2 regions of the Solibacillus sp. NPDC093137 genome follow, and region 1 is predicted to be linked to the other one. Evidence: predicted binding sites of a transcription regulator. Region 1 holds the regulator's gene; the other holds the start of a gene.
What was found. The regulator LexA, encoded in region 1, represses DNA repair genes until DNA is damaged. The targets are predictions, from matches to a motif close to CGAACATATGTTCG.

Region 2: ACQKN3_RS06435 (WYL domain-containing protein) is a predicted target of LexA. The motif match lies at 3,107-3,120, and genes of this name have one in related genera.

Annotation. Positions count from the first base shown of each region.
Region 1 is NZ_JBNNVH010000001.1:385,112-391,005, forward strand. Features, by position in the region: gene ACQKN3_RS01850 (gamma-type small acid-soluble spore protein) at 1-464, opposite strand, end outside; gene ACQKN3_RS01855 (DNA alkylation repair protein) at 723-1,430, shown strand; gene ACQKN3_RS01860 (5' nucleotidase, NT5C type) at 1,510-2,055, shown strand; gene ACQKN3_RS01865 (gamma-glutamyl-gamma-aminobutyrate hydrolase family protein) at 2,171-2,866, shown strand; gene lexA (transcriptional repressor LexA) at 2,950-3,573, opposite strand; gene yneA (cell division suppressor protein YneA) at 3,734-4,081, shown strand; gene ACQKN3_RS01880 (YneB family resolvase-like protein) at 4,068-4,724, shown strand; gene ACQKN3_RS01885 (DUF896 domain-containing protein) at 4,789-5,025, shown strand; gene tkt (transketolase) at 5,165-5,894, shown strand, end outside.
Region 2 is NZ_JBNNVH010000001.1:1,249,748-1,255,641, forward strand. Features, by position in the region: gene ACQKN3_RS06405 (metal-sensitive transcriptional regulator) at 1-153, opposite strand, end outside; gene ACQKN3_RS06410 (class I SAM-dependent methyltransferase) at 258-1,043, opposite strand; gene ACQKN3_RS06415 (BrxA/BrxB family bacilliredoxin) at 1,031-1,465, opposite strand; gene ACQKN3_RS06420 (aspartyl-phosphate phosphatase Spo0E family protein) at 1,782-1,946, shown strand; partial or broken gene ACQKN3_RS06425 (TerC family protein) at 2,120-2,601, shown strand; gene ACQKN3_RS06430 (hypothetical protein) at 2,632-2,766, opposite strand; gene ACQKN3_RS06435 (WYL domain-containing protein) at 2,853-3,077, opposite strand; gene ACQKN3_RS06440 (GNAT family N-acetyltransferase) at 3,204-3,737, shown strand; gene ACQKN3_RS06445 (hypothetical protein) at 3,955-4,218, opposite strand; gene ACQKN3_RS06450 (hypothetical protein) at 4,562-5,044, shown strand; gene ACQKN3_RS06455 (GNAT family N-acetyltransferase) at 5,177-5,716, opposite strand.

The DNA.
Region 1 (5,894 bases):
TGTTTCACTTGGTTAACATCTGTTTCCATGCCAAACTCAGCGCTCATTGAAGAAAGCTTCTTCTGTAAACCGCTGTTTGCGAACAAACCGGAAGATTGTTGCTTTTTGGCTTCGGCCTGCTGGTTTTGCTGTTTTACTTGGTTAACATCTGTTTCCATGCCAAATTCGGCGTTCATGGAAGAGAAGTTTTTCTGTAAACCATTATTCGCGAACAATCCAGAAGATTGTTGCTTTTTGGCTTCAGCTTGCTGGTTTTGCTGCTTCACTTGGTTTACGTTAGTTTCCATCCCGAATTCAGCATTCAAGGAACTTGATTGCTTTTGTAAACCGCTGTTTGCAAACAAACCGGAAGATTGTTGCTTTTTAGCTTCAGCTTTTTGGTTTTGCTGTTTTACTTGATTAACGTCCGTTTCCATACCGAATTCGACGTTTTTATTATTGATGTTGTTTTTATTTTTTGACATCAATATCACCTCCTGAGATTATTCTGTTCAGAGGTTGTTTTATTATTCGGTTAAATAATTTGCCAATTTTTTTATTAAAGTACAGGGCAACAATAAAAGGACACTGAAGCTTGAGTGTATGTCGCCGTATATATCCCGTAAATACTGTTTTAAATGAAATATATACCAGCAAGCTTATTGAGAAGAACGCTAGGTATGTTTGGCGATTAAATCATATAATAGTATAAGACAAAAATAATAATAAAAAAGGAGGAAATTATGAAACTCGATACAATGATGCAAGAGTTAGAAGCACTTGGGAAAGAGCGTACAAAAAAGATTTATATGTCCAATGGGGCAAAGGAGCCGTTGTTCGGTGTAACGATTGGCTCGATGAAACCGTATGTAAAACAAATAAAAATAGACCAGGAACTGGCCGAACAGCTCTATGCTACAGGCAACTATGATGCTATGTATTTCGCAGGAATTATTGCGGATCCGAATGCAATGACTGAGGAAGATTATGACCGCTGGATGGAACAGGCCTATTTCTATATGATTTCGGATTATGTTGTGGCAGTAACTCTGGCGGAATCTGATATTGCGCAAGAAGTAAGCGATAAGTGGATTGCCAGTGGTGAGGATCTGAAAATGTCGGCAGGGTGGCATTGCTACTGCTGGCTTCTCGGCAATCGTAAAGATGAGGAATTTTCAAAGGAAAAGTTAATGGACATGCTCGAGTATGTAAAACAAAATATCCGTCAAGCACCGCAGCGCACACAGGTGGCGATGAACAATTTTGTCATGACAGTCGGTGTTTCATTTAAACCTTTACATGATGAGGCAGTGCAAATTGCAAATGAGATCGGACCAATTGAAACGAAACGGGAAGGGAAAAAACCGGGTTTGCTTCATGCATATGAGGAAATTGAAAAACAGGTGGAAAAAGGGCGAATCGGTTTTAAACGTAAATATGTACGTTGTTAATTGTAAAGAGTTATACCTTGTTTTTTCACAATACAATTGTATAAACTAAAATTATGGGAATTTCAAGGAGGCTTATTACATGAAAAAAAGTATTGCTATCGATATGGACCAGGTACTAGCTGATTTTTATTCGAAATTACGTGTGACATATAACGAAAATTTCGGAACAAATTTTACAGATGAAGAGTTTCTTCTGACGACACAGCGCGATTTGCCTCGAGAAGATGCGAAGAAATTATTTGCAATATTAAATGAGCCTGACTATTTCAGAGATTTAAAAGTACTGGATGAAGATGCGATTAAAGTCATTCAAGAGTTGCAGGAACATTATGAAATTTTTATTGCGACAGCTGCAATGGATGTACCGGGTTCATTTACAGCGAAATACGACTGGTTAATGGAGCATTTACCCTTTATTAAAACACAGAACATTGTGTTTTGCGGAAATAAAGCGGTAATACATACCGATTATTTAATTGATGACAGCCCACGCCAACTCGCAGCATTCAAAGGGACAGGTATATTGTATTCGATGCCGTACAATCGATCAGAAGAAGGTTTCATGCGTGTTCATAACTGGAAAGAAATTAAACAGTATTTTATAAAACAAATGGAAAGTGTTTAATAAGTAAAGGGTTGCGATTCTGCAATCCTTTTTTATTTTTGTAGTCATTTCGTATAACGCAATAGTATAATTTAAATTATTGGAATTATCTATAAATTATAAGGGGATAAAAAGAATGAAACCGATTATTGGATTAACAATGTATGATTTTGACAAGAAGTTGGATATTAATAACACGTATTTAATTTCAATTGAACAAGCGGGAGGTATACCGATTTGTATACCGAATGCTACAGAAGAAAACGTAAATGAGTTATTAGATCTAATTGAAGGCCTCGTATTAATTGGTGGAGCGGATATAGATCCATTGTTGTTTAATGAAGAACCGCACCGTCATATCGGAAGTGTTGTACGGAAACGTGATGACAGCGATCTTTTATTGATGAATGAAGCCTATAAAAGACAAATGCCTGTTCTCGGTATTTGCCGCGGACAACAGATTATGAATGTCGCATTCGGGGGGAAGATAATTCAGGATATACCCTCACAAGTAGCGAACACAATTTTACATAAACAGCCTTCAAAGCGAGGGGAACTGGCACATACCGTTGAAGTAAAGACACCTAAATTTAAAGAGATTTTTAAAGAAGACTCATTCCGTGTAAATACATTTCATCATCAATCGGTTGGAAAGCTGGGGAAAGGGCTCGTTGTTTCGGCACTTGCTAAGGACGGCATCATTGAAGGGATTGAACATGAATCGCATCCATATTGTGTCGCGGTGCAATGGCATCCGGAAGAATTGGCTCCGAACGGTGATGTTTATGCACAGCGCTTATTTAATAGTTTTGTAGAAGCATGCAATAAATAACGAAAGGCTTAGTCGTTCGCGGCTGAGCTTTTTATTTTGTAAATAAAAAACTTGCCGATTCTATTAGAATGGCAAGTTGATGATTAATGGATATTTCGATAGAGGCCGACCACTTTACCTAAAATAGAAACTTGGTTGACAATGATTGGCTCCATTGAGCTATTTTCAGGCTGTAAACGGAAATGAGTTTTTTCTTTGTAAAAGCGCTTAACAGTTGCTTCATCGTCTTCCGTCATTGCTACGACAATCTCTCCATTGTTCGCAGTAGACGTTTTTTTAACGATCACATAATCCCCATTTAAAATCCCGGCTTCAATCATGGATTCTCCCATAATCTCAAGCATAAATAATTCCTCTTCCGGTGAGCCGTAAGCATCCGGCAACGGGAAATATTCCTGGATATCCTCGATTGCAGAAATAGGCAGACCAGCTGTAACTTTACCGATCAACGGAACATGAATGACACCTTGTTTTGCGATATTCATCTCTTCCTGATCCAATATTTCAATGGCACGCGGCTTTGTAGGATCACGGCGGATAAGCCCTTTACTTTCTAAACGAGCTAAATGCCCGTGGACAGTTGAACTGGAAGCTAAACCTACTGCTTCTCCAATTTCGCGAACTGATGGCGGATAGCCTTTAGCACGAACTTCCTCTTTTATAAAAGTTAGAATAGCTTGCTGCCGCTTTGAAATTTTTTGTGTCAACTAACTCACCTCTTTATCATGCTATTTTTCTTAAAGTAAGTATAGCAGTATGCGAACATGAATGCAAACATAAGTTCGAAAAAACGGTTGACAAAAACATACGTTCGTATTATTATGAGAACAAACATTCCGAACATACATTCGAAAGAGGGTTTTTCAAATGAAAAGAGTTAAATTAAATGGCTTCACATCAATGTTTCTACTATTCTCTGTACTTATGATTGCTTTATTCATGATGCAGGATGATAAAATTGAATTATACGAACACGTAAGCATAGAGCATGGCGATACTTTATGGTCGTTGGCAGAACAATATCGTGGTAAAATGGCTAAGCATGATTGGATCAATGAAGTAAAAAAGGAAAACGGAATGCTGGATGAAAAAGTTGTTTTAGGACAAGTATTGGTTGTGCCTGTAGAAAAAGATTCACAATACATTGCTCAGCTGAATGAATCCTCCGATATGCAATTGATTAAAGTAGCGAGAGGGAACAATGATAAAAACTAAAGCAGTAATCTATTGCCGTGTCAGTACGGATAAAAATACACAAGAAACATCGCTAGTGCGTCAGCAGGAGGAGCTGACAAAATACGCAAAATCATTCGGCTATAAAGATGTGGAGATTTTCATGGACCAGCATAGTGGATATGATGTCGATCGAGACGGATTACTCGACATGCTTGACTACATGAAAGAGTACGGTATTAAAGCATTATTTGTACAGGATGAAACCCGTTTAGGGCGAGGGAATGCCCGTATGGCAGTGCTGCACCTACTGCAAAAATATGAAGCGACAGTATATACATTGAATGATGCAGGTCCTGTCGTATTAAACGAAATGGATACAATGCTGCTCGAAATTTTAGCGATTGTCGAAGAGTATCAGCGTCGTATGCATAATGCAAAAATCCGCCGGGGAATGCGCCGCGCTGTAGAAAATGGCTACCAGCCGCAAAATAATTTGAAAAACCGCGGTAATATTGAAGGGCGTGAACGAAAAGAAGTGCCTGTCGAAGAAATTGTTCAACTGCGTCAGAAAGGCTTAACCTTTGCAGAAATTGCTACGACTTTGTCTGGCTTGGGCATTTCTATCAGTAAAGCGACCGTACATAGAAGATATATTGAATATATGGAGCGACTTGAAGAGTAAACACTTGTTTTCAAGTCGTTTTTTTTATACCTTTGTAGTAGGTAGGAAGAAAGGTGAGATTCAAATGTTATCAAAAGAAAAATTAGCTCGCATTAACGAGCTTTCTAAATTAGCGAGAGAAGGTAAATTGACGGAAGAGCAGGCGAAGGAACGTACAGCGCTGCGCAAAGAATATTTAGATACTTTCCGTACTACAATGCGTGATACAATCGAGCATGTAAAAGTAATTGATGAAGAAGGCAATGATGTGACACCTGAAAAATTAAAACAAATTAAATCACAGAAGAAATTCTTAAACTAATAACATTTCATTAATATGTCACATTTAATATAAAGTATGACATATTTTATAGGACGTTTTTAGAAATTATTGTTTTCTTGTGAAAATTTGTCTACACTATAAAATGTATAAATATCGTACGAGGAAAGGATGTCACATAATGACACAACAGATGGATCAGTTAGCAATTAACGCAATCCGTACACTATCAATCGACGCAATTGAAAAAGCAAATTCAGGTCACCCAGGTTTACCAATGGGTGCTGCACCTATGGCCTATACATTGTGGACGAAGCATTTACGCCATAACCCTCAAAATCCTAATTGGTATAACCGCGACCGTTTTGTATTATCAGCTGGACATGGATCCATGCTTTTATATAGTTTATTGCATCTAGGTGGCTACGGTTTAGAGTTGGAAGAAATCAAAAACTTCCGTCAATGGAATTCAAAAACACCGGGACATCCTGAATATGGTCATACAGTTGGTGTAGAAGCGACAACTGGTCCATTAGGACAAGGTATTGCAATGTCAGTAGGTATGGCTATGGCTGAACGTCACTTGTCAGCAACATACAACAAGCCAGGTAAAGACATTGTAGACCACTATACATTTGCACTATGCGGTGACGGTGATTTAATGGAAGGTGTTGCTGCAGAAGCAATTTCTCTTGCAGGTCACTTAAAATTGGATAAATTAATTGTACTATATGATTCAAATGATATTTCACTTGATGGTGATTTAGAAAAGTCATTCTCGGAAAACATCCAAAAACGTTTCGAATCATACGGCTGGAACTATTTAAAAGTTGCAGACGGTACAGATATCGTGGAAATTAATTCAGCTATTGAAAAAGCGAAACAAAATACTGGCGGCCCAACTGTAATCG
Region 2 (5,894 bases), 860 kb from region 1:
CACGTCTTTATCAATCATACCCTTAATTCCGCGAATTTGCCCTTCGATCCGATTCAATCTCGTCGTTAAATCTTTTTTTATCGGTTCAGGATGATGACTTTTACGACAGCTTTCTTCATGTGCTTCCAGTAGACTATCGTTTTCATGTATCATTCAATCAATCCCCCTTACTTGATTTCAAGATTACCATACCTATGAGGGGTATGTAAAGCGTTAAGAAAAACGCTGAAGCTCTTCTTAAAAAGAACTTCAACGCTTTATTTTTCAAACACACCATAGTGAAACTTGGCTGTTAATCGCACATCTCGCTGAAACTGGTACTTTTCAAACCAGTCCGATTTATAATGGGCCTTTAACACGACACGCTTTTTCGCCACACGTTTTGCTTCAGCTACCCATTCATCCGTTAGTGTCAGATGCTTTCCGGCATAGCGCAGCGCTTCAAAATTCGTTGATTCTTCAATGACTTCCTCGAACATCGGATCCATGTATACGACATCAAAGCTTTCATTTTCTTGCTGCTTTAAATATTCCAGTGCCGTAGAATGAACCACTTCGATATTTCGCATAGATGCCGTCAATGGAAGTTCAGTCGTATCATAAGTTTTCATCCCTGTTTTTACAATAAACGACACATTTTTGTTTGCTTCTACACCAATCACTTTGCCTTTTTCACCTACAACATAAGCAGCCAACAAGCTGTCGGCCCCTAAGCCTAGTGTGCAATCCAAAAACGTATCCCCTTTTTGCAGTGCACAAGCAGTAAGCAATGGCTCGTCTTCACCGCGAGCGACACGTTTCAAACGAAATGCGGCAGAATTTGGATGAAAAAAGAAAGGCGCCTCGGCACCTTTCGCATAGTATTCAAATCGATTTTTTCCCGCAACTATGACATTGGCATCGTACACTTCGGAAAGCTTACGTACCGAACGTTTTTGGCGCGGAACAATTTTTGCCTGCAGCTCCTTACTAGCAAATTCAGCTAACTGAAGCGATTGCTCGTCCGGTCTGCCTGCAGTTGTGACAATTGTTACTCGGCACATACTTGTTTTAACACATCTGATAAATGATCACGGATTTGTTCCATTGGATGACCTTCGATTTGATCACGTGGAATGAAGTAAGCTAATTGACCATCTTTTAAAATCGCCATTGATGGTGAGCTTGGTGGCACTTCATCAAAGTATCCGCGCATTGCTGCAGTCGCTTCCGGGTCTTGACCAGCAAATACCGTTACAAGCTGATCCGGTTTTACATCTGCTACTGCTTCACGAGCAGCCGGACGTGCTAGACCTGCAGCACAACCACAAACTGAATTGATTACAACTAAAGCCGTCCCTTTTGTTTCAGCCATAAATTCGTGTACACTATCTGCCGTAGTTAATTGTGCAAAGCCTGCACTCTCAAGTTCCGTACGCATTGGCTGTGTTACTTGACGCATATATTCATCATAAGCATTTGTCATTTTTCATAACCTCTTTCTGTTTATATGTATTCACATCGCTCATTATATCAATGATATTACCAGTTGTACAAAAATTGGATTTCACCGATTTCCGACATTTTCAAGAACCCAACAAATATCCATACATTTTAAATTAAGTCAAATATAAAGCACCCTATTTATGTATAAAGTTTATATTTTTTACAAATTATTGAATTATGCTTTTTTAGCATGTTTCGACATATATCTTGTCCGAAATAAGATAGGATGAAACAGTTGTCATTTTATTTCAACAAAAGTTTAAACCTACCAACTACTACTGAAGGGAAATTTATCGATGAAATTTTTACTATTAAAAAAGCTACTAAAACTACGAATTGAGACAAAAAGAAAACTTATGTACAAAAAAGCAAATGATTTAGGATTCACTCATCCGGAAGTCGTGAATTGCAGTCAGGAACTGGATGAATTACTTAATAAGTATTCAGATATTGCCGCTTAATTAAAAAGAAGGCTTACATATTGTTTTGCTTCTAATTGAATTTGAGTAAATATCGATCTATTACTTGTACATAGTTCATTGAATACCAATGAACTATGTGTTTGTTTTGTAAAAACCCTTTTTTAACACTACTATCCCACCTTATCTTATTACTATGAATCTCTCACCAAAGTGCCTTCATTTTCCGTTTTGCTTCTTTATATATCATAACGTTTCTTGTAGATGTATGGCAGGTTCAGACTATTGGTCCTCTATATCTATTATTTATAACGATCAATCACATTGTAAGGAAACTATACTTTAAAAATAAAGGATCAAAAAAGGAAAAGGAACAAAAAAATCTGGATTTTGGGGTACGGTTATAAAAGTTGAATTAGCGGATATAGCGCATGGACGGCGGAAAGTTCCTTGTCATATTTGCAGGGGGATTAATCGGATTAATTATTATGAGGTTTGCTGCAAACTTCTTTGTGAAACTTCTTGAATCTAAATCTGGACTAGAAATTGCAGCGAGTTTGCCCACTCCCTTGAGTGGAAATTAATATTTTTTAGAGTGTTAATCGCAATCGCTGGTTGGTTTTTATCCGGTGGCAAAACAAAATCTTCTAAAGAATACCTTCACAGAAATATACTTAATTCTGTGCTAAAAAAATAACCCTCCACAATTAAAAGTGGAGGGTTTTATTTATTTTGTTTTAACATAATCCGAAATTTCCTTTCTTGTTAAATACATACTTTTTAATTTGTTTAATCTTGGTTTACTCTTCACATTATTCACAAAAAAGTTTGTTGCCCCCATTCTTTTTAAAGCTTGCATCACTTATTCACCTCCCTAAACTTAATATAACACAAATAGTCAGAAAATTCCACATAATTATCAAAAAAATGATAATACTTATATATATTCTATGCTTGTAACCCTCTCGCTTTTTTATTTACCGGATGTACAGCTAAAATATTATCTACAATAAAATTTCGTTTTGCATGACGGAAAAAACAATACGCTTGCACATGTTCTCCGGAGATTTTAATTAGCTTTATTCGACGCTTTGTTATTGACTTGTCTTTGGCGAAATACACAATATCCAAAATTTGATTGTGTTGCAATGCCTTTTGCAATTGTTCTTTCATTAACTTTCCACCTTTCTTAACTCCATTATAGAACAAATGTTCCCTATTTACAATTATCAAAAATACCCTTATTTCCCTTTACTATGTTACAATAATAACCATATACAATATAAGGCAGGTCCACCGATGAATATTTACCCTTATGAAAAGAAATATGCAGTGCAAATTGCAACACTGCTCAATGATTTTTTACCATTTGAACCAGAAACGACCGATACCGTTGATCAGGCTGGAGGCATTCGTTATATAGCCGTTAATGAGTTTGATGAAGTTGTCGGTTATATTGCGGGTTATGAAATAAAAGATTTCAACAAGGAATTCCCCTATTTTCTTGAAGAGCTTCAGTCGTTAAAGGAACTGGTCACATCAGGGATCAGTTATTATACAAGTCATTTTGTCGTCCATCCAAACGAGCGAAAAAAAGGAATTGGAACAAAACTAGTACGTGCTTACCTCGATGCCGTACAGCCGGTTGCAAAAACGATTGTTACGGTTGGATGGGTTCAATCCGATACTAACCGCTGGGCAGCTGAGCGGCAATTTGCAGCACAGGGTTTTGAACCATTTATTTATATGCCGCGCTATTTCGAGCCCTATCAAGTTGATTGCCCAAGCTGCAAAGGTCTTTGTTATTGTGATGCACATATTTTTGTGAAATAATCGCTGAATTGATTATGGGATGCAAGAAAACCGATGACATTGCAAACCCCTTGTACGTTCAAACCGTTGTCAATATTGGCTTTTAGTAGAAGTGGATAAATAAATGCATAAAGAATAAACCTATAGAAAAAGCAGAAACGTTGACTTAACAATGTTTCTGCTTTTCGTTTATTCCCAACTTTGATTTGGGAACGTTTTTCAAGTTTATTATGTATGTTTAATTCATTTGTTCGGCTAAAAAATTCTCTCCAAAATGTGTTAGCTTGGCTTTGCTTAGGTCAACAGAGTGTACTCTTTCGTCATAATATTCATCATCATCGCCAAACCAGTAGATAGTAACCTCTTTAATGTACTTAACATCATCCAAGTATTCGATAAATTCTGCCCATATATCTAAATGTAATTTGTAATCTGTATGACTAGGTGTACGTCCATTTTTAAGGTCATTTAAAATGCTAAGTATTATTTCTTTATTTTCCAAATTAAATACCTACCTTTCAAAATGTATGGTTGAAATAATCTAACGCCCACAAAGTGTCATTGAAGTGATCCCTTAAAGTTAGACACAATAATTTCAGGCAACCATTTGGTCAAGAGTTTGATATTGTATCGGGCTCATGCCTTTTTATTTTTCCTTATCCGCTTTGTTTTGTAATAGTATATTTTTCTAGAAAGGTCTCTACACCGTTATGTTCATATTGTTTCACCCATGTTAATAGGTGACGATGGGATACCCCTATTGTGATATTTTGAGTGATTTCAGTTCCGAAAATATATTTCAGAATAATTAAGTAATATATAATTACAAAGAAGGGGGTGAGTTTTTGAAAAGATGGACTTGGCTTATCATTATAGGAGTACTTATTTCAGGTTACATATATAATATTAATTCAGCTAAGTATGGGGAATCTAAAGTATCTGAAGTATTAAAAATTGCTGAATCGAATTATTCGAAAGAGCTGTATACTACTGGAATGATTAATTATATTCCCAAAGATATTACAAAAGGCAAAAAAATAACACTTTCAACAGAAATGATAGCAAACTTACTGAATCAATTAGAAAACACAAAGGTAACAGGTATTAAACCCAAAGATTTAAAAGATTTAAATGAACTTGATTACTATATTATTGATTTAGAATCAACGGTTGCGGATAATCTTATACTTTTTGTTGGTCAAGATGAAAATACTAAAAATAGTATTTTAGAAGTATTCGCTATTGATAAGAAATTAGCAGACAAATATCTCATGCAAGACAAAGAAGTTTTCAATTTAATTGCAGATTTAATAAAACAAGCCCATTAATTAAAGTTTCATTTGGAGACTTACTGTCCATAAACAGCCGAAACATCCTCTATTCAATAGAATAGAGGATGTTGGCTCCCAAAGTTTCATTTGTTAACGTTATTTCAGTTGTTTGTGCATGGCTATAAAGGATTAATCTTTCTGCATTTCCCATTCTTCTCGTAAAATTCCCATTCTAATCGAATCGTAGTAATTCCCTTCATAATAACGAACTTTACGAATGCGTCCTTCTAATTGCATCCCTAATTTTTCACCTACACGAATCATCCGTTCATTTCCAGACCATGTAGTAAAGCCAACACGAACTAACGGCATTGTATTGAATAAATGATCAATCCAGAGTTTTAAAGTACGAGTGCCAAGCCCTTTTCCCCATTTTCCGACTTCGTAAAAAAGAATGCCCATCTCTAACCATTTCGAGGCTTCATGTTCCCAATAATAAGATACTGTTCCACACAAAATACCATCTACTTCAACTACCCAAACGTTTTGTTGACTCATCCACTCTCTGCCAATAGGTAAAAATTCATCGAAAGACTTTGTTTCATGCGGGTAATACGGTGCATTCCATTTTTTCCATTCAGGTTTTTTTTCATTAAATTCTAATTCCCAAATACGATGTAAATCCGTTTCTTCTATTGGACGGATTATTAAGTTTTGATCTTTATACAAGTTATAGTTCCTCTTTTCAAATAAATTTCTTTTCATCGTCTTGTGAATTGAAAAGAGTAAGTATGTAGACTACTTTTCAATCCCCTTTGTTACCTGTTTCATATTAATCAATCCTTTCAAAATAAAATTATTTTAATTATATCTTAATTTTCAGAAATAAATAATTATTAAAACGGTA